DNA from 3 places in the Streptomyces sp. NPDC046931 genome. Region 1 is predicted to be linked to each of the others. Evidence: riboswitches for the same ligand, from Rfam matches in the RefSeq annotation. Region 1 holds a riboswitch; each other region holds the start of a gene.

The links. Region 1 has a riboswitch for thiamine pyrophosphate ahead of thiO (glycine oxidase ThiO). Riboswitches for the same ligand answer to the same signal wherever they lie in the genome.
Region 2: linked by a shared signal. The riboswitch ahead of thiC (phosphomethylpyrimidine synthase ThiC) and the one ahead of thiO (glycine oxidase ThiO) in region 1 are both predicted to bind thiamine pyrophosphate.
Region 3: linked by a shared signal. The riboswitch ahead of ABZ876_RS33970 (cytosine permease) and the one ahead of thiO (glycine oxidase ThiO) in region 1 are both predicted to bind thiamine pyrophosphate.

The regions. Positions count from the first base shown of each region.
Region 1 covers NZ_JBEYWX010000003.1:73,119-79,291, reverse strand. Annotated here, with positions in the region: gene metF (methylenetetrahydrofolate reductase [NAD(P)H]) at 1-618, opposite strand, end outside; gene thiE (thiamine phosphate synthase) at 831-1,481, opposite strand; gene ABZ876_RS07545 (Rv2175c family DNA-binding protein) at 1,591-1,956, opposite strand; gene ABZ876_RS07540 (FAD-dependent oxidoreductase) at 2,085-3,311, opposite strand; TPP riboswitch at 3,532-3,644, shown strand; gene thiO (glycine oxidase ThiO) at 3,643-4,809, shown strand; gene thiS (sulfur carrier protein ThiS) at 4,806-5,006, shown strand; gene ABZ876_RS07525 (thiazole synthase) at 5,011-5,805, shown strand; gene pknB (Stk1 family PASTA domain-containing Ser/Thr kinase) at 5,942-6,173, shown strand, end outside.
Region 2 covers NZ_JBEYWX010000002.1:177,046-183,218, forward strand. Annotated here, with positions in the region: gene ABZ876_RS04855 (LacI family DNA-binding transcriptional regulator) at 1-735, shown strand, start outside; gene ABZ876_RS04860 (metallophosphoesterase) at 991-2,097, shown strand; gene ABZ876_RS04865 (hypothetical protein) at 2,292-3,164, shown strand; gene thiC (phosphomethylpyrimidine synthase ThiC) at 3,260-5,062, opposite strand; TPP riboswitch at 5,055-5,210, opposite strand; gene ABZ876_RS04875 (YibE/F family protein) at 5,282-6,173, shown strand, end outside.
Region 3 covers NZ_JBEYWX010000030.1:39,257-45,429, forward strand. Annotated here, with positions in the region: gene ABZ876_RS33935 (HAD-IIA family hydrolase) at 1-92, shown strand, start outside; gene ABZ876_RS33940 (sulfite exporter TauE/SafE family protein) at 104-877, opposite strand; gene ABZ876_RS33945 (hypothetical protein) at 1,170-1,346, opposite strand; gene ABZ876_RS33950 (thiolase family protein) at 1,406-2,593, opposite strand; gene ABZ876_RS33955 (DNA starvation/stationary phase protection protein) at 2,800-3,282, shown strand; gene ABZ876_RS33960 (DUF3140 domain-containing protein) at 3,332-3,679, shown strand; gene ABZ876_RS33965 (endonuclease) at 3,687-4,343, shown strand; TPP riboswitch at 4,458-4,551, shown strand; gene ABZ876_RS33970 (cytosine permease) at 4,543-5,973, shown strand; gene thiD (bifunctional hydroxymethylpyrimidine kinase/phosphomethylpyrimidine kinase) at 5,970-6,173, shown strand, end outside.

The DNA.
Region 1 (6,173 bases):
CCGGTCGCGCAGCCGCAGATACGACTCCGGCTCGAAGAACATCTGGGTGATCGCGTAGTCGGCACCGGCCCGGCACTTGTCGACGAAGTGCGCGACGTCCGTGTCCCAGTCGCTGGAACGCGGGTGCATCTCGGGGAAGGCGGCGACCCCCACGCAGAAGTCGCCCGACTCCTTGATGAGGCTGACCAGTTGGGCCGCGTAGGTCAGGCCCTTGGGATGGGGGACCCATGCGCCCATCGGGTCGCCGGGCGGGTCGCCGCGCACGGCGAGCATGTTGCGGATGCCGGCGTCCGCGTACTGGCCGATGATGTTGCGCAGCTCCGCGACGGAGTGGTTGACCGCGGTGAGGTGGGCGACCGGGGTCAGCGTCGTGTCCACGACGATCTGCTGGGTCTCCTTCACCGTGCCCGCACGGGTGGAGCCGCCCGCGCCGTATGTCACGGAGACGAAGTCCGGGGCGACCGCCTCGACCCTCCTCAGTGCGCTCCACAGGTTCCGCTCGCCCTTGGGGGTCTTCGGCGCCGAGAACTCGAACGAGTACGTCGTCTTGCCGGTGGCGAGGATGTCGCGCACGGTCCGCGCGCGATCAGTCCTCGTGGATGCGGTTCCGAGGGCCATAGTCGCAGGTTAGCCAGGGGGAGGCGGTCCCCCAACCGGACGCATGAAATTTGCCCGAATTGTCGACTTTTTGTCCACCAGTCGGACACCGCGGCGCGATCGGGTCCGAAATGTCGCCTCGATTGTCCAGCATTCGGACACCAGGCAGGATCGGCGCAGGAGGACGCCCCTCCCGTGGCCCCACGGCGCCGAGCGCCCGGCCGGCGGCGCCGCTACGCCGTCCGCAGCCGCTTCGCGAACTCCGCCGCCGCCGCGCCCGGGTCGTCCGCCTCCGTGATCGCGCGGACGACGACCACACGGCGGGCACCGGCCTCCAGCGCCTGGTCCAGATTGCCGAGGTCGATGCCGCCGATGGCGAACCAGGGGCGGTCGGTGCCCAGGGCGGCGGTGTGCCGGACCAGGCCGAGACCGGGAGCGGGGCGGCCGGGCTTGGTGGGGGTGGGCCAGCAGGGTCCCGTGCAGAAGTAGTCCACGCCGTCCTGGACGGCGGCGGCCTCGGCCTCCGCCGCGGAGTGCGTCGAGCGGCCTATGAGGACATCGTCGCCGAGGAGGGCGCGGGCCGCGGGGACCGGGAGATCGCCCTGGCCGAGGTGCAGGACGTCCGAGGCGGCCGCGTGCGCGACGTCCGCACGGTCGTTCACCGCCAGCAGCTTGCCGTGGCGAGCGCAGGCGTCGGCGAAGACCTTCAGATGCTCCAGTTCCTCGGCCGCCTCCATGCCCTTGTCGCGCAGCTGCACGATGTCGACACCGCCGGCGAGGACCGCGTCGAGGAACTCGGCGAGGTCGCCCTGGCGCTTGCGGGCATCCGTGCACAGGTAGACACGGGCGTCGGCGAGCCGGGCGGTGCGGGCGGTTTCGGGCACGGTGGGTCCCCCGGGGTCGGTGGCGTACGGGCCGCGGCGGGCGCGGCCGACCGGAGGCCGGGGCCCGTGGACCCGCGGTCCGTACGCCGGACGGTTTTTCTCGATCGGATCAGACGGCGAGCGCCTGAGCGCGGCGCTTCACCTCCGTGCCGCGATTCTCCCTGAGGGCCTGCGCGGGGGTGCCGGGCAGGGTGGGATCGGACGTGAACAGCCACTCGATCATCTCTTCGACCGTGAAGCCGTCGTCCCGCAGCAGGGTCAGGGTGCCGGACAGGCCCTTGACCACCTTGTCCCCGTCGATGAAGGCGGCGGGGATGTGCAGTGCGCGGTTCTCGCCGCGGCGTACGGCGATGAGCTGGCCCTCCTTGACCAGCTGTCGCACGCGGGTCACCTCGACGCCGAGGGCTTCGGCGATGTCGGGGACGGTGAGCCAGGCGGGCACAAGAGCATCGATCTTTGCGTCAATCTCGGTCACGGGATCAAGCGTGCCATCCCGGACTGACAGTCGGAAGCGGGGCGCCTCCGGTGGAGTGCGGGTTGCCTCCGGCGGTGGACACGGAGGGCCGCCGCGTCCCGCTGACGGGGGGATGCGCAGGGCAGAGGCTAGGCCGTCGCCTCCTTCAGCGGGCGCGAGGGATCCGCCAGCAGGCCGGGGTCCATCGGGGCACCCGATTCGATCAGCCGACGGCCCTGCGCCAGGTCCCGGGGGCGGCCCACCGCCAGCAGGCCCACCAGCCGGCCGGAGCGCAGCCAGCACACCGCCCAGGCGGCTCCCCCCGGGTCCCCGCGCCACACCGTCTGATCGGCGGACGCATGGTGGCCCACGTACTGGACGAAGCGGCCGAACTGCTCCGACCAGAAGTACGGCACGGGGTCGTACGCCATCGGTGTCTCCCCGATGATGTTCGCGGCCACCGTGCGCGGGCCCTGGAGGGCGTTGTCCCAGTGGTGGACCAGCAGGCGCTGCTCGTACCGCCCCGACGGGAAGGACGCGCAGTCCCCGACCGCGTACACGTCCGGCACCGATGTACGCAGATGCTCGTCGGCCAGTACCTCCCCGTGCACGCCCAGCTCGATGCCCGAGCCGGCGAGCCACGCCGTGGCCGGGCGCGCTCCGATGCCCACGACCACCGCGCCCGCCGGCACCCGGGACCCGTCGTCGAGCACCACGGCCCCCGGCTCGACGCGGTCCACGCGCGCGCGGGTGCGCAGTTCGGCCCCGCTGTCCGCGTACCAGGCGGCCATCGGCGCGGCCACCTCCGCGGGCAGCGCCCCCGCGAGCGGCCGGTCCGCGGCCTCCACCACGGTCACCGCGCAGCCCGCCTCACGCGCCGCGGTGGCGAACTCGGCACCGATCCAGCCCGCGCCCACGACCACGATGTCGTGCTGCTCGGCGAGGACCGGCCGCAGCCGCTCGGCGTCGTCCAGCGTGCGCAGCAGATGCACACCGGGGACGCCGTGCGCGCCCGGCAGCCGGATGGGTTCGGCTCCGCTGGCGAGGACGAGAACGTCGTATGGGACGGGTCCCTCGGTGGTGTCCAGCTCGTGGTCGCCGGGGCGCAGGCCGACCACCTCGCAGCCCAGCCGGAGTTCGATGCGCAGGGCCTCGAAGTCGACGTCGAAGGCGGAGCCCTCGGCCTTGCCGAGCAGCACGGCCTTGGACAGCGGCGGCCTGTCGTACGGCTGGTGCGGCTCCGCGCCGATCAGTGTCACGCTGCCGGTGAAGCCCTGTTCGCGCAGGGCGACCGCGGTCTGCACCCCGGCCATGCCCGCGCCCACGACGACGACGCGCCGTGCCGAATCGCCCCGTGCCTGCGTCTGCTCGCTCACCTGATCACCATAGTCAACTGACAATGCGTCAGTCAGGGGGCATGCTGAGTGACCTGCTCCACAGCACTCGTCCCGCTGGCTGCCGCACCCCGTCCGAGCCGCGCGCACCGGGGAACCGGGGGCGGTCTCCCCTTCGCATACCCGCCCGACGGCGGTACAACCTCACCCCCGTGAGGCTCTCTTACCGGCGCGGACGGGCACGGACTAGGGTGGCCCCCGTACAAGCACTCGCGGGAGCCCGGACGCACCGGGCTGAGAGGGAGGCTGGCCGGCCTCCGACCGTACGAACCTGATCCGGATCATGCCGGCGAAGGGAGGGGGCTGGACGCCCATGTCGCCCATACGTACCTCAGACGTCCTCGTGGTCGGGGGCGGAATCATCGGACTCGTCACGGCCTGGCGCGCCGCGCAGCACGGGTTGGCCACGACCGTGGTGGATCCCGCCCCGGGTGGTGGAGCCGCCCAGGTGGCCGCCGGGATGCTCGCCGCCGTCACCGAACTGCACTACGGCGAGCAGACGCTGCTCGCACTCAATCTGGAGTCCGCGCGCCGCTACCCGGACTTCGCCGCCGAGCTGACCGAGGCCGCCGGCCAGGACCTCGGCTACCGCCGGTGCGGCACGCTCGCCGTCGCGCTGGACGCCGACGACCGCGCCCACCTGCGGGAACTGCATGCCCTCCAGCAGCGGTCCGGCCTCGCGTCGGAGTGGCTGAGCGGCCGCGAGTGCCGCCGCCTGGAGCCGATGCTCGCGCCCGGTGTGCGCGGCGGGCTCAGGGTCGACGGCGATCACCAGATCGACCCGCGGCGGCTCGTCGCGGCGCTGCTCACGGCCTGTGAACGGGCCGGCGTCGTCTTCCACCGCGGATGGGCCGAGCGGCTGACGGTACTGCGGGAGCGCGCCGCCGGCGTCGGCACCGCCGGCGGCACCGAGCTCGCCGCCGGGCAGGTCGTCCTCGCCGCGGGCAGTCTCAGCGGACGGCTCGCCGGGGTTCCCGAGCAGGTCCTGCCCCCCGTGCGCCCGGTGAAGGGGCAGGTGCTGCGGCTGACCGTGCCGAAGGGGTACGCACCGTTCCTGAGCCGTACCGTGCGCGCCGTCGTCCGCGGCGGCCACCTCTACCTGGTGCCGCGTGAGAACGGCGAGCTGGTGGTCGGCGCGACCAGCGAGGAACTGGGCTGGGACACGACGGTCACCGCGGGCGGGGTCTACGAGCTGCTGCGCGACGCCCACGAGCTGGTCCCCGGAATCACCGAGCTGCCGCTGACCGAGACCCGGGCCGGACTGCGCCCGGGCTCCCCGGACAACGCGCCGCTGCTCGGCCCGACGGAGCTGGACGGCCTGCTGCTGGCCACGGGGCACCACCGCAACGGCGTCCTGCTCACCCCGGTGACCGGTGACGTCATGGCCCATGTCCTGACCACGGGCGAGCTGCCGGACGAGGCCCGCCCCTTCACGCCCCGGCGGTTCGCCGCCGCCACGCTCACGGAGCAGCCCGCATGAACATCTCGGTCAACGGGGAGTCCCGCCAGTTCGCTCCCGGTACCGCACTCGACGCCGTCGTACGAGCACTCACCGCGGCTCCCTCCGGTGTGGCGGCCGCCCTCAACGAAACCGTCGTCCCGCGCGCGCAGTGGCCGTCGACCCGCATCTCCGAGGGGGATCGTGTCGAGGTCCTCACCGCCGTTCAAGGAGGCTGATCCGATGGCCGACGATCCCTTCGTCCTCGGTGGGACGACGTTCTCGTCCCGGCTGATCATGGGCACCGGCGGTGCGCCGAGCCTCGATGTCATGGAGCGGGCGCTGGTGGCGTCCGGTACGGAGCTGACGACGGTCGCGATGCGGCGCGTCGACGCCTCGGTGCACGGCTCGGTGCTGTCCGTGCTCGACCGGCTCGGCATCCGGGTGCTGCCCAACACGGCGGGCTGCTTCACCGCGGGCGAGGCGGTGCTCACCGCCCGTCTTGCGCGCGAGGCGCTGGGCACCGACCTGGTGAAGCTGGAGGTCATCGCCGACGAGCGGACGCTGCTGCCCGACCCGATCGAGCTGATGGACGCGGCCGAGACTCTGGTCGACGACGGTTTCACCGTCCTGCCGTACACGAACGACGACCCCGTCCTCGCCCGGAAGCTGGAGGACGTCGGCTGCGCCGCGATCATGCCGCTGGGCTCGCCGATCGGCTCCGGGCTCGGTATCCGCAACCCGCACAACTTCCAGCTGATCGTGGAGCACGCGCGTGTGCCGGTCATCCTGGACGCGGGCGCGGGCACGGCCTCGGATGTGGCCCTGGCGATGGAGCTGGGCTGCGCGGGGGTGATGCTCGCCTCGGCGGTCACCCGGGCGCAGGAACCGGTCCTGATGGCGGAGGCGATGCGGCACGCGGTGGAGGCGGGCCGCCTGGCCCGGCGGGCCGGGCGCATTCCGCGCCGGCACTTCGCGGAGGCGTCGTCGCCGACGGAGGGCATGGCCCGCCTGGACCCGGAGCGGCCCGCCTTCTGAGTCCGGGGCCGGCCACCGCGGCCGCGCGCAGGCGGGCCGGCCCCACATGCGGGGTGCGTCACAGCTCGGCTGCAGTCGTGCCCCGGTGGGGCGGCGACGGAGAGGGCCGACAGTGGTCCCTCGTAGACTCACCTGCGTGGATACGACCCTTCAGGACCCCCTCGTCGGGCAGGTGCTCGACGGCCGCTATCGCGTGGACGCACGGATCGCGACCGGCGGGATGGCCGCGGTCTACCGGGCCGTGGACACCCGCCTGGACCGCGTCCTCGCGCTCAAGGTGATGCACCCGGCACTGGCCGCGGACGCGTCGTTCGTCGAGCGCTTCATCCGTGAGGCCAAGTCGGTCGCGCGCCTCGCCCACCCCAATG
Region 2 (6,173 bases), on a different contig from region 1:
GCGACCTCGCGCCACGACGTCTGGTCGAACGTCGCTCTGGACGGCACGGTCGTCATCGATCCGTCCGACCAGGACCCGGTGGTCAGCGAGCTGGTCCGGCAGGGGTTACCGGTCGTCTCCGACGGCCGGCCGGCCGGCTCCCTTCCCGTCACCGCCTGGGTGGACAACGACCACGAGGCCGCGGTCCTCGGCATCCTCGACCACCTGGCCGCCGCCGGCGCCCGCCGTATCGGGCTGCTGACCGGCACCACGACGGACACGTACACCCATCTGTCCACGACCGCCTACCTGAACTGGTGCGAGCGCGTCGGACAAGAGCCCGTCTACGAGGCCTATCCCGCCCACGACCCGGGCGCGGGCACCGTCGCCGCCGACCGGCTGCTGGCCCGCCCCGACCGCCCCGACGCGGTCTACGGGCTCTTCGACCCGAACGGCACCGATCTGCTGGCGGCCGCCCGCCGCTACGGACTGCGCGTCCCCGACGACCTGCTGCTCGTCTGTTGCAGCGAGTCCGCCGTGTACGCGAACACCGAGCCGCCCGTCACGACGCTCTCCCTCAAACCGCGCCGGATCGGTACCGCCGTGGTCCAGCTCCTCATCGACGCCATCGAGGGAATCGACTCGGACCAGCCGGTCGAGCAGGTCATACCGACGGAGCTGATCGTGCGCACATCGTCCCAGCGGCGGCAGCCCCGCACCACCGTCAGCCCGCCCCGGTCCCCCGAGCGAGGGTAGCCCGTCGGTGAGCCACGGGTGGCACACCGGCCGCCCGCGGAAGGGTGACGCGCAGGTTGCCCGCAGGCGGGTGACGCACCTGGTCGCAGCAGGGAAAGCACCGTCCATTTAGGGCGAAAGCCGCGGTGACCGGGGGTCCTTCCCCGATTCACCACCCCTGGGTCATCACATGGCGCGATCCGCATTCCTATGATGGGCCCACGACACCGCGGACCGCTGCGACCAGGCAGTCCGATGTGGTGCAGATGCGGCGCGATGGTGGAGGGGTCGATGACTCAGGGGGCCGGTCAGGGACCCGAGGCGGAACGGACGGAGACGTTGCGCGACTTCCGGGTGCCCGCGTACGTCCACGAGCCCGGTCCGTACGCGCAGAGCACGCCCCCCGATGAGGTCACCGGACCCCCCGCACCGCCGGAGGAGTACCCCCCCGGATACTCCGACGCGTACACACCCACCGAGCGGGATCTCCCGGTCATCAACCGCGGTGACACGCAGGTGGTCGTCGACCCGGTCCCCGTCCCCGCCGAGCCCCCCGCCGAAGGGCCCGGACCGCTGTTCGTGGTCGGAGACGTCCACGGCTATCTCGACCAGCTCGTCGCGGCGCTCCGGGAAAAGGGCCTCATCGACGCCCAGGGCCAGTGGTCCGCGGGCACGGCGCGGCTGTGGTTCCTCGGGGACTTCACCGATCGCGGACCCGACGGCATCGGTGTGATCGACCTGGTGATGCGGCTGTCCGCGGAGGCGGCCGCGGCCGGCGGCTACTGCAAGGCGCTCATGGGCAACCACGAACTGCTGCTGCTCGGCGCCAAACGGTTCGGCGACACGCCCGTCAACTCGGGCGCGGGCACCGCAACCTTCCAGGCGGCCTGGCTGCTCAACGGGGGCCAGAAGACGGACATGGACCGCCTGCAGGACCACCACCTTCAGTGGATGGCCCGTCTCGACGCGGTGGAGGAGGTCGACGGACACCTTCTGGTCCACTCGGACACCACCGCCTACCTCGACTACGGCGACTCCATCGAAGCGGTCAACGACACCATCCGCGAGACCCTCACGCGCAATGACGCGGACGAGGTATGGGATCTCTTCCGGAAGTTCACCAAGCGCTTCTCCTTCCGCGACGAGGGCGGCGCCGACGCCGTACGGTCCCTGCTCCAGACCTACGGCGGCAGGCGGATCGTCCACGGCCACAGCCCCATCCCCTACCTGCTCGGCGAGGTCGGCTCGGAGGACGGCGAGGACGACACGGGCCCGGTCGTCGAAGGCCCCCACATCTACGCGGACGGTCTGGCGATCGCGATGGACGGCGGTGTGACCATGGCCGGAAAACTGCTGGTCCAGCAACTCCCCCTGGACGACTGAGGGTTCGACGGGACGGCGCCGCCCGGCGGGGACCGTCCCGGGAGCACCCGAACCGAGGGGGCAATTTCCGGAAACCCCCTGTCACCGTGTGCCGTCACCGCTCTACCATCGGCTTATCCGTAGCAGGCTCCCCTCCGTTTCTGCCCGACGGCTCGTCAGCATGCCGAGCCACAAGCCCTACGGAGCATCGGGGGATGCACATGAACAGCGTTCCGCAGCACCTGCTGAGCGAGGACCGCCAGGACTACGAGCGGATCCTCGGTGAGGCGCTGCGCTCCGCACCACACCGCCCGGATCTGGCCGCTGTGGGACAGCGGCTCAACCCCGAACAGCTGCGCACCATGGCGCTGAACGCGACCACCCTCATCACCGAGGCGGCGGCGGCCGAATACCAGCACTATGTGCAGATCCGCGAGGAACTGCGTCGGCCGGCGCCTTCCGCCCCGTCCGTCCAGGAGAACGCCGAGGAAGCCGACGCCGCGGAGCCGGACGCGGACGGCCAGGGGCTCGCCGCCACCATGTCGGAGGCCGCGGCGAGCGCCGGAGCGGGTGCCGTCGCCGCGGTCCTCGCCCCTTTCCTCGCCGGTGCCGCCGCGGCGATCTTCCTGCTCGTGGGCTACATCCTCAAGATGGTCAACCCCGACCAGGCATTCGCCCGGACCCTCCTGACCACCGGGTGGGTCTTCGGCGCGGTGACCGCGGCGGCGATCCTGGTCGCCGCGATCGGCCTGCTGCTCACCGCCCTGCGCAACAGCTCATCGGCCCGGGACGCCGACGCCCGGAACGAGTTGATCACGGAGGTGGCACGGGCCCGGGAGGCCTGGCACGAGGCACTGCTGGAGCGCGGCATCCTGCCGTTCCTCCGCGACGCCCTCGCCGATCCGGGCGCGGCCGCGATGAGCCGCACGGCACCGGAACCGACCCCCAGCCGCATGCCGCACCTCGGCTACGGCCGTCCGGGCTTCAGCAGCCCCGACAGCGGCCCCGCCGCGGGCCCTCGCCCCAGCTTCACCAGCCCGGACTTCACCAGCCCGGACTTCGGGGGCCCGGAACACCAGCCGGAGTGACGGACCTCGAGCACCGAAGCCGGCCCGCGTTCTCTTGAGGGGGTGCGGGCCGGAACTTCGGCCAGGGACCTGTCCCGGCACCGCACAGCGGGGGATCACTCCGCGATCGGCAGGTACACCCGGTTCCCGCTCGCCGCGAACTCCTTCGACTTCTGGAGCATCCCCTCGGCGATCTCGTCCGCCGTCGCACCCGCGGCCACCTCACCGCCGAACCGCTCCGTGATGCTCTGGCTGATCTTCATGGAACAGAACTTCGGACCGCACATCGAGCAGAAGTGGGCCGTCTTGGCGGGCTCGGCGGGAAGGGTCTCGTCGTGGAATTCACGGGCCGTGTCCGGGTCGAGGGCCAGGTTGAACTGGTCCTCCCAGCGGAACTCGAAACGCGCGTCGGACAGCGCGTCGTCCCACTCCTGTGCACCCGGATGCCCCTTGGCGAGGTCGGCCGCGTGGGCAGCGATCTTGTAGGTGATGACGCCGGTCTTGACGTCGTCACGGTTGGGCAGGCCCAGGTGCTCCTTGGGGGTGACATAGCAGAGCATGGCCGTGCCCCACCAGGCGATCATCGCGGCACCGATACCAGAGGTGATGTGGTCGTACGCCGGCGCGATGTCCGTGGTCAGCGGGCCGAGCGTATAGAACGGAGCTTCATCGCAGATCTCCTGCTGAAGGTCGATGTTCTCCTTGATCTTGTGCATCGGGACGTGTCCCGGGCCCTCGATCATGGTCTGTACGTGGAAATCCCTTGCGATGCGGCCGAGTTCCCCGAGGGTACGCAGCTCCGCGAACTGCGCCGCGTCGTTGGCGTCCGCGATCGAACCGGGCCGCAGGCCGTCGCCCAGCGAGTAGGTGACGTCGTAGGCCGCGAGGATCTCGCAGAGCTCCTCGAAGTTCTCGTAGAGGAACGACTCCTTGTGGTGCGCGAGGCACCACGCCGCCATGATCGAGCCGCCGCGCGAGACGATGCCGGTCTTGCGGTTCGCCGTCAGCGGTACGTACGCCAGGCGCACACCCGCATGGACCGTCATGTAGTCCACGCCCTGCTCGGCCTGCTCGATGACCGTGTCCTTGTAGATATCCCAGGTCAGCTCCTCGGCCTTACCGTCGACCTTCTCGAGCGCCTGGTAGAGCGGCACCGTGCCGATGGGCACGGGGGAGTTGCGCAGCACCCATTCACGGGTGGTGTGGATGTTGCGGCCGGTGGACAGATCCATGACCGTGTCGGCGCCCCAGCGGGTCGCCCAGGTCATCTTCTCGACCTCCTCCTCGATGGAGGAGGTGACCGCGGAGTTGCCGATGTTGGCGTTGACCTTCACCAGGAACCGTTTGCCGATGATCATCGGCTCGATCTCCGGGTGGTTGACATTGGCCGGCAGCACCGCCCGGCCCGCCGCGATCTCCTCGCGGACGACCTCGGGGGAGACGTTCTCGCGGAGGGCCACGAACTCCATCTCCGGTGTGATCTCCCCGCGGCGCGCGTACGCGAGCTGTGTCACCGCGGCACCGTCGCGACCGCGACGCGGCTGGCGCGGGCGTCCCGGGAACACCGCGTCGAGGTTCCGCAGGCCGCCACGCGGCGAGGTGTGCCTGATCCCGTCGTCCTCGGGACGGACGGGGCGGCCCGCATACTCCTCGGTGTCGCCGCGAGCGACGATCCAGTTCTCCCGCAGCGGCACAAGGCCCCTGCGGACATCGGTCTCGGCGACCGGATCGGTGTACGGGCCGGAGGTGTCGTACAGGGTGACCGACCGCCCGTTGGTGAGATGCACCTGACGGACCGGCACCCGCAGGTCGGGGCGCGAGCCCTCGATGTACGCCTTGTGCCAGCCGATGGACTTCCCGGCCTCCTGGGGCTCTTCGCCCTGGACGGAGGCAGGCGTGCGTGCGTCCTTGATGGTCATGAGACCTACTCCCTACGCCGGCATTACCCGGTAACAGGTTCAGCGGTCGACGCAGCGGTTTCCGCCGTCGATGTTCCACGTGAAACATCGCGCCTGCGGAGGTCAGCGCCCTCTCAGCCCGGTGCTCCGAGCTCCCGCGTGTGCAAAGGTCCTTTCACGCTAGCGTCTGATTGGGCAAGCTGAACAGTGGGCCTCACGGGTTCTTGCGATGATCGGGCGGTGACCCCGACCCCGCATCCCCCCTCGCACCCACCGTCCGAGCCGCGTCACCACCATGGCCCGGACGAGGGACACGTCCACTCCCACAGCCACAGCCACGGCCCCGCCGCCCCTGTCTCACGGCATCTGCGCAGGGTCATCGCCGCGATTCTCATCCCGTTCACGGCGGCGGTCGTGGTCGGGCTCGTGGTGCTGTGGCCCGGTGGCGTCCCGCCGCACAAGCGTTCCGGCGTCGGGTTCGACCGGCAGACCCAACAGGCGACGGTCACCAGGGTCGTGGCGGTGGACTGTGCCTCCGTGAACGCCCCGGGTGGGGCCCCGACCGGGAACGCGTCCACCGGCGACGGCTCGGCCCCCCAGCGGCCGGCCGGCACATGCAAGAAGGCGACGGTCCGCGTCGACACCGGCAAGGATGAGGGCCGTACCTTCACGGAGATCGTGCAGCCGGACCAGTCACGGCAGTTGCACGAGGGCGAGAAGGTCGTGGTCGCGTACGAGCCCTCCGCGCCCAAGGACCTTCAGTACTCGGTGACCGATGTGGACCGAAAGTTCCCCATGGCCCTGCTCGCCGGCATCTTCGCCGTGGCGGTGGTGGTCGTGGGCCGGATGCGCGGGATCATGGCGCTCGTCGCGCTGGCCGTCAGCTTCCTGGTGCTCGGTTTCTTCATCCTGCCCGCGATCCTGCAAGGCGCGAATCCGCTGCTCGTGGCCGTGGTCGGGTCGAGCGCCATCATGCTGATCGCCCTCTACATGTGCCACGGTCTCTCGGCCCGTACCTCCGTCGCGGTACTCGGCACGCTCATCTCCCTGTCGCTGATCGGTGTACTGGGCTCGGAGTTCATCGGCTGGGCGGCACTGACCGGCAACACGGACGACAACACCGGTCTGATCC
Region 3 (6,173 bases), on a different contig from region 1:
AATACCAGCCGGAGACCCATCGGGCCGCGAGCGGCGAGCCCGACCACGTCCTCGACTCCTTCGCGGACCTCCCCGCGTTGCTGCGTCCATGAGTCCGTCCCGCTCAGCGCAGCAGCAGCTGGACGGCGCCCACCACGGTCGCCGCGATCACCAGTCGCTCGAACAGGCGCTGGTCGATCCGGTGCAGTGCCCACTTTCCGAGGAACGCGCCCGGCACCACGAACACCGCGAGCGCCGCGTCCAGCAGCAGTGAGCGGCCGTCGATCAGGCCGAGGCCGGCGCTGAAGGGCACCTTGGAGACGTTGACGATCAGGAAGAAGAACGCCGAGGTGCCGAGGAAGCCCATTTTGCGGAAGCCCGCCGACAGCAGGTACATCGACATCACCGGGCCGCCGGCGTTCGCCACCATCGTGGTGAAGCCGCCGAGGACGCCGTAGGAGCGGGCCTTGATCCGGCCGGCTCGGGTGGTCACCGCATCCGGGCCGTCGGGCCGGTCGGCGCTGCGGCGGCGCCACACCGTGACCGCCGCCATCAGCAGCAGGGTCGCGCCGATCGACGTCCGTACGACCCCGTCGTCCGCCCACATCAGGAACAGGGTGCCCAGGACGACGCCCACGGCGACCGCCGGGAACAGCCGCCACAGGGTGGGCCAGTGGGCGTGCCGCCGGTAGGTGAGGACCGCGAGGATGTCGCCGGCGATCAGCACGGGCAGCAGGACGCCGGTCGAGGCACGAGCGGGCAGGACCGCGGCGAAGACCGCGAGGCTGACCGTGTTGGCGCCGCTCACGGCGGTCTTGGAGAAGCCGACGAGCATCGCTGCGACGGCCAGCGCGGCGAACCCCCATGCGGATATGTTCCAGAGCGTCATCGTGTTCATGCGGGGACCGATGCTATGCCCATGCATCCGGCCCCGTTCAGAGGCGTCTCGCCCGGCGGCGCGGTCCGGGGCCGCAGGCCGGGGCCCTGCGTCCACCGCGCCCCGACAGCCTTGCCCCACGCCCGGGTTGCCGTATGCCCGACGGCACGCGTCAAACGTTCCCGGCCGAGGAGCCGAGCCGGCGGTCGTCCTGGAACTCGGCGGGGATCTCGTCGTCCCACGGATCGACGCCGCGGTTCTCGAGCTCCTCGAACCACCGGTCCCGCTGGGATTCCGGGAGCCGCCGGCCGCATCACGGGCAGAAGTCGACACCGATGCCCGATGCGCCGCCGTCGTGGACGATCAGCGCGTACTCCCGGAACCTGCCGGTGAACAGGATCAGTGCGTCCGGGCAGGAGAAGGGGTCGTCGTGCTGGTCGCGGCGCCGGTTCACCCGGTCCGTCATCGCCGCACAGCAGTGTCGGGTCATCGCCTCGGTCTTCATGTCGGGGTTCGCGCCGACTCAGTAGATCACGGGCGGGGGAAATCCTACGGCCGTTCCACGAGCACCGCGGTGCCCTGCCCGACCCCCACGCACATGGTGGCGAGCCCTCGGGACGCCCCGGTGCGGCGCATGCGGTGCAGCAGGGTGGTCAGGATCCGTGCGCCCGAGCAGCCGAGGGGATGCCCGAGCGCGATGGCGCCGCCGTCGGGGTTGACCAGCTCCGGGTCGATGCGGAGAAGGTCGACACAGGCGAGGGTCTGGGCGGCGAACGCCTCGTTGAGCTCGGCCTCCTCGATGCCGCCGATCGTCCAGCCGACGCGGGCGAGGGCCTTCTCGGTGGCGGGGACGGGCCCGATGCCCATCACATCCGGGTGGACGCCGGCCGAGGCGCCCGCGACATAGCGGCCGAGGGACTCCAGTCCCAGCTCGTCGAGGGCCTCCTCGCTGACGAGGAGCAGGGCGGCGGCTCCGTCGTTCATCGGCGAGGCGTTGCCCGCGGTGACGGTGCCGCCCTCGCGGAAGACCGGCTTGAGACGGGCGAGCTTCTCGTACGAGGTGTCCTCGCGCACGCATTCGTCGACGGAGACCACGACCCCGTCCGGCCTGGCCACGGGCAGCAGCTCGCTGTCGAACCACCCGTTCTTGCGGGCGTCCGCGGCACGCCGGTGGCTGCGCAGCGCGAACTCGTCCTGGCGTGCGCGTCCGATGCCGTACCGCTCCGCGACCTCCTCGGCGGTCTCCCCCATGGAGAGCAGTCCGTGGAGGTCTTTCATGGCGGGGTTGACCAGGCGCCAGCCGAGGCGTGTGTCGGCGGTCTCGATGCGGTGCGGCAGTGCCTCGTCGGGGCGGGGCAGTACGAAGGGGGCGCGGCTCATGGACTCGGATCCGCCGGCGAGCACGATGTCGGCCTCGCCCGCGGCGATGGTGCGGGCGGCGGTCGTCACCGCCTCCAGACCGGAGGCGCACAGCCGGTTGACCGTGGCGCCCGGGACGGATTCGGGCAGTCCGGCGAGGAGCGCGGCCATGCGGGCGACGTTGCGGTTGTCCTCGCCTGCCTGGTTGGCGGCGCCCCAGTAGACGTCGTCGATGCGGGCCGGGTCGAGGCCGGGCACGTCCGCGACCAGGGCGCGGATCACCGTCGCGGCGAGGTCGTCGGGCCGTACGGGGGACAGGGCGCCGCGCAGCTTGCCGATGGGGGTGCGGCGGGCTGCCGCGAAGTGGACGGTACGCACGACGGGACTCCTGATCGGCCTCAGACCATTAATTAGCACCGCTAGTTTTAACTATAGACCGCGGACGGCCTACCGGGAAAGCTTCCCGCCCCGCTCCCCCGCTCCGGACCTGCCACCGGGTTTCACCCCATCCGTCCCGGGCACCCGGGCCGGGCAAGACGACCGGCATACCGACCGGCATACCGACCGACAAGGAGAAGCGCGCGATGACCGTGGTGCACAGCACCCTGCCCGAGCCTGCACGCCAGGTCACGGGGGACGCCCTCCAGGAGACCCTGGTGGATCTGCTCGGGCTGTCACTCGTCGGGAAGCAGGCCCACTGGAACATCGTCGGACCGAGGTTCCGTTCGATCCACCTCCAACTGGACGAAGTCGTGGCCACGGCACGCACGTACGCCGACACCGTCGCCGAGCGGGCCGCCGCGCTCGGCGTCCCGCCGGACGGGCGGCCGGAGACCGTCGCGTCCGCCTTCGGCCTGACGGGTGCGAAGGAGGGCTGGCTGCATGACACGGACGTCGTACGGCTGATGGCGGAGTCGCTGGAGACGGCGATCGGACGGCTGCGTACGCGGATCGACGCCACGGAGAAGGCCGATCCGGTCACCCAGGACCTGCTCATCGGACTCACCGCGGAGCTGGAGAAGCAGCGCTGGATGTTCGAGGCCGAGAACTGGCCGCGGGAGGACTGAACCACCGACGAACAGGGGCCGTGCCACCGAGGGCGGAGAGGAGTACGCCATGACCGACGCCCTGGAGATGGACGCGCTGTGGGACGAGTTCCACCGCGTGGTCAACATGACCTCCCAGGAACTCGCAGCCTGGCTGCGGGTCCTGGACGCCGGCGAGGACACCGAGCCGCTGCCCGAGCATGCGGGCCCGCCGACCGGACGGCATGTCCTCGCGATCCTGCAGAAGCGGCGCACGGATCTGACCGACGACGACATCCAGGTGATGCATGAGGTCGTGGACACCGTGACCGCCCAGCAGGACTTGTACGACGAACCGGAGCCCGAGCGTGCCGAGGACGAGGACCGCCGCCATCGGCTGATGACCATCGGCCACGACCCGCTCAAGCCGCCGAAGTGAGATCACCGTGCCCCGCCGCGACAAGGCGGACCGCGTCGTGGGAGAACTCGTCCGCGAACACGGTCACACCTACGCCGAGGAAGCGGGTATCCCGCTCAAGGACGCCCCGCAGCCGCTCTACCGGCTGCTGCTGATGGCCCTGCTGCTCAGCGCCCGCATCCGCACCTCGATCGCCCTGGAGACGGTGCGGGCGCTGCAGGAGGCGGGTCTGCGCGATCCGCGGCGCATGGCCGGGGCCGACTGGCAGGAGCGTGTGGACGCGCTCGGCCGGGGCGGCTACCGGCGCTACGACGAGCGGACGGCGACCCAGCTCGGCGACGGCGCCGAGCTGCTGACGGAGCGTTGGGGAGGCGATCTGCGCCGGCTGCGGAAGGAGGCGGACGGGGACATTCCGACGCTGCGCGAGTTGCTTCAGGAGATTCCGGGGATCGGGCCGGCCGGCGCCGACATCTTCCTGCGGGAGGTGCAGCGGGTCTGGCCGGAGGTGGCGCCGTACGTGGACGCCAAGGCGCTGTCCGGAGCCGAGCGGCTCGGGCTGCCCAAGGACCCGGAGAAACTGGTGGGGCTGGCCGGCGACACCGAACCTACGGTGCTGTCCGCCGCGTTGGTGCGGGCGGCACTGGACAAGAAGGTGGCGGAGGGCGTGCTGGAGCACGCGGCCTAGGACCGCCGCCTCGGCGACCGCCGGCACCGCACGCGAGGGGAGAAGGGCCGCTGCCGGATCCGGCGGCGGCCCATCCGTATGGCACATCCCGCAGCTCGGGTTAATCTTGCCGCCGTACCGGACACGGGGTGCCCCGCTCGGGGCTGAGATCACACCCGTCGAACCTGAACCAGTTCGTACTGGCGGAGGGATGTCTTTCATGCCTTTGGCGCATGTTCCCGGCGGGCTGCCCGCCGACAGCCGGCGAGCCGTCTTCGACGGGCGGATGCCCACCGCACCCGGCGATCTCCGCATCGAGGGGCACGGCATCGAGCCGGTTCCCGAGACCCGTCGCTACGGAGGCCCGGGCCGCCTGTTCACCGTGTGGTTCGCGCCCAATCTGACCATGACCGGTGTGTTCACCGGCACCATCGGTATCGCGCTCGGGCTCGACTTCACCACCGCCCTCGCCGCGGTCGTCCTCGGTACGGTGCTCGGCGCGGTGCCCACCGCCTATCTGAGCACCTGGGGCAGCCGCACCGGCGCCGGTCAGCTGCCGCTCGCCCGGCTCGCGTTCGGGCGGGCGGTGGCTCTGCCGGGTGTGCTCCAGTGGCTGTCGTCGGTCGCCTGGGACGCGCTGATCGGGCTGTTCGGCGGGGACGCGCTGGCCCGGCTGTGCGGCTGGCCGTTCTGGCTGGGTGTCCTGGTGGTGATGCTCGCGCAGGGAGCCCTGGGGGTCCTCGGATACGAGGCGATCCACCGCCTCCAGATCGTGATGACGTTCGTCCTCGCGGCCGCCTTCTCGCTGATCGCCCTGCGGATGTCAGGCAGCGTCCACCCGGCCGCCACGGGCAGCGCACACGGCGCCGACCGGGCGGGCGCGTTCGTGCTGACCAGCACCATCGCGCTCAGCCTCGCCCTGTCGTGGGCGCCGTACGCCAGCGACTTCAGCCGCTATCTGCCGCGTGCCACCTCCCGCTCCCGGATGTTCTGGTGCACGCTGCTCGGACTGGTGGTGTCCTTCGTGGCCGTACAGGCCCTCGGGCTGTGGGCGGCGGCCGCGCTCACCGACCAGACGGCGGCGGGGGTCGAGGCGCTGCTGGGTGGAGGCGCGGCCGGGGCCTTCGGACTGCTGGCCGTGGCGCTGGCGGCACTGTGCAGCAACGCGATGAACGACTACAGCGGTTCCCTGGCGCTTCAGACGGTGGGCGTGCGCATGCCGCGTCCGGCGGCGGCCGCGCTCGCCGCGCTGCTCGGCTTCCCGCTGGTGCTGTGGATGCACGCGGCGGACACGACAGCCCGTTTCCAGAACGTCCTGCTGTTCGTGAGCTACTGGATTCCCGGGTTCGTGGCGATCGTGGTCACCGACTGGCTCGCCCGCCGCGGCACCGGCATCGATCTCGCCGCCGAGACGGCCCGGCCGCGGCCGGTGTGGCCCCCGCTGCTGGCGTTCACCGTGGCGTTCGCGGCGGCGGTGCCCTTCATGGACACCGGCCTGTACGTGGGTCCGGTCGCCCGCGCGCTGCACGGCGCCGACGTCTCGTACTACGTGGCGTTCCTGGTGGCGCTCGCGGTGTACGCGCCGCTGCGCGCCCGAGAGACCCGAGAAGCCCGGAAGGTCCGGCAGTCCCGAGAGGAGGGTCGCGCATGACCGCGCCGCCCCGTGTGCTGACGATCGCCGGATCCGACTCCGGCGGCGGCGCCGGGATCCAGGCCGACCTGAAGACCATGCTGGCGCTCGGCGCGCACGGGATGAGCGTGGTCACCGCGGTGACGGCCCAGAACTCGGTGGGCGTGCAGGGTGCCTGGGAGCTGCCCGTGGAGGCGGTCCGCGCCCAGTACCGCAGCGTC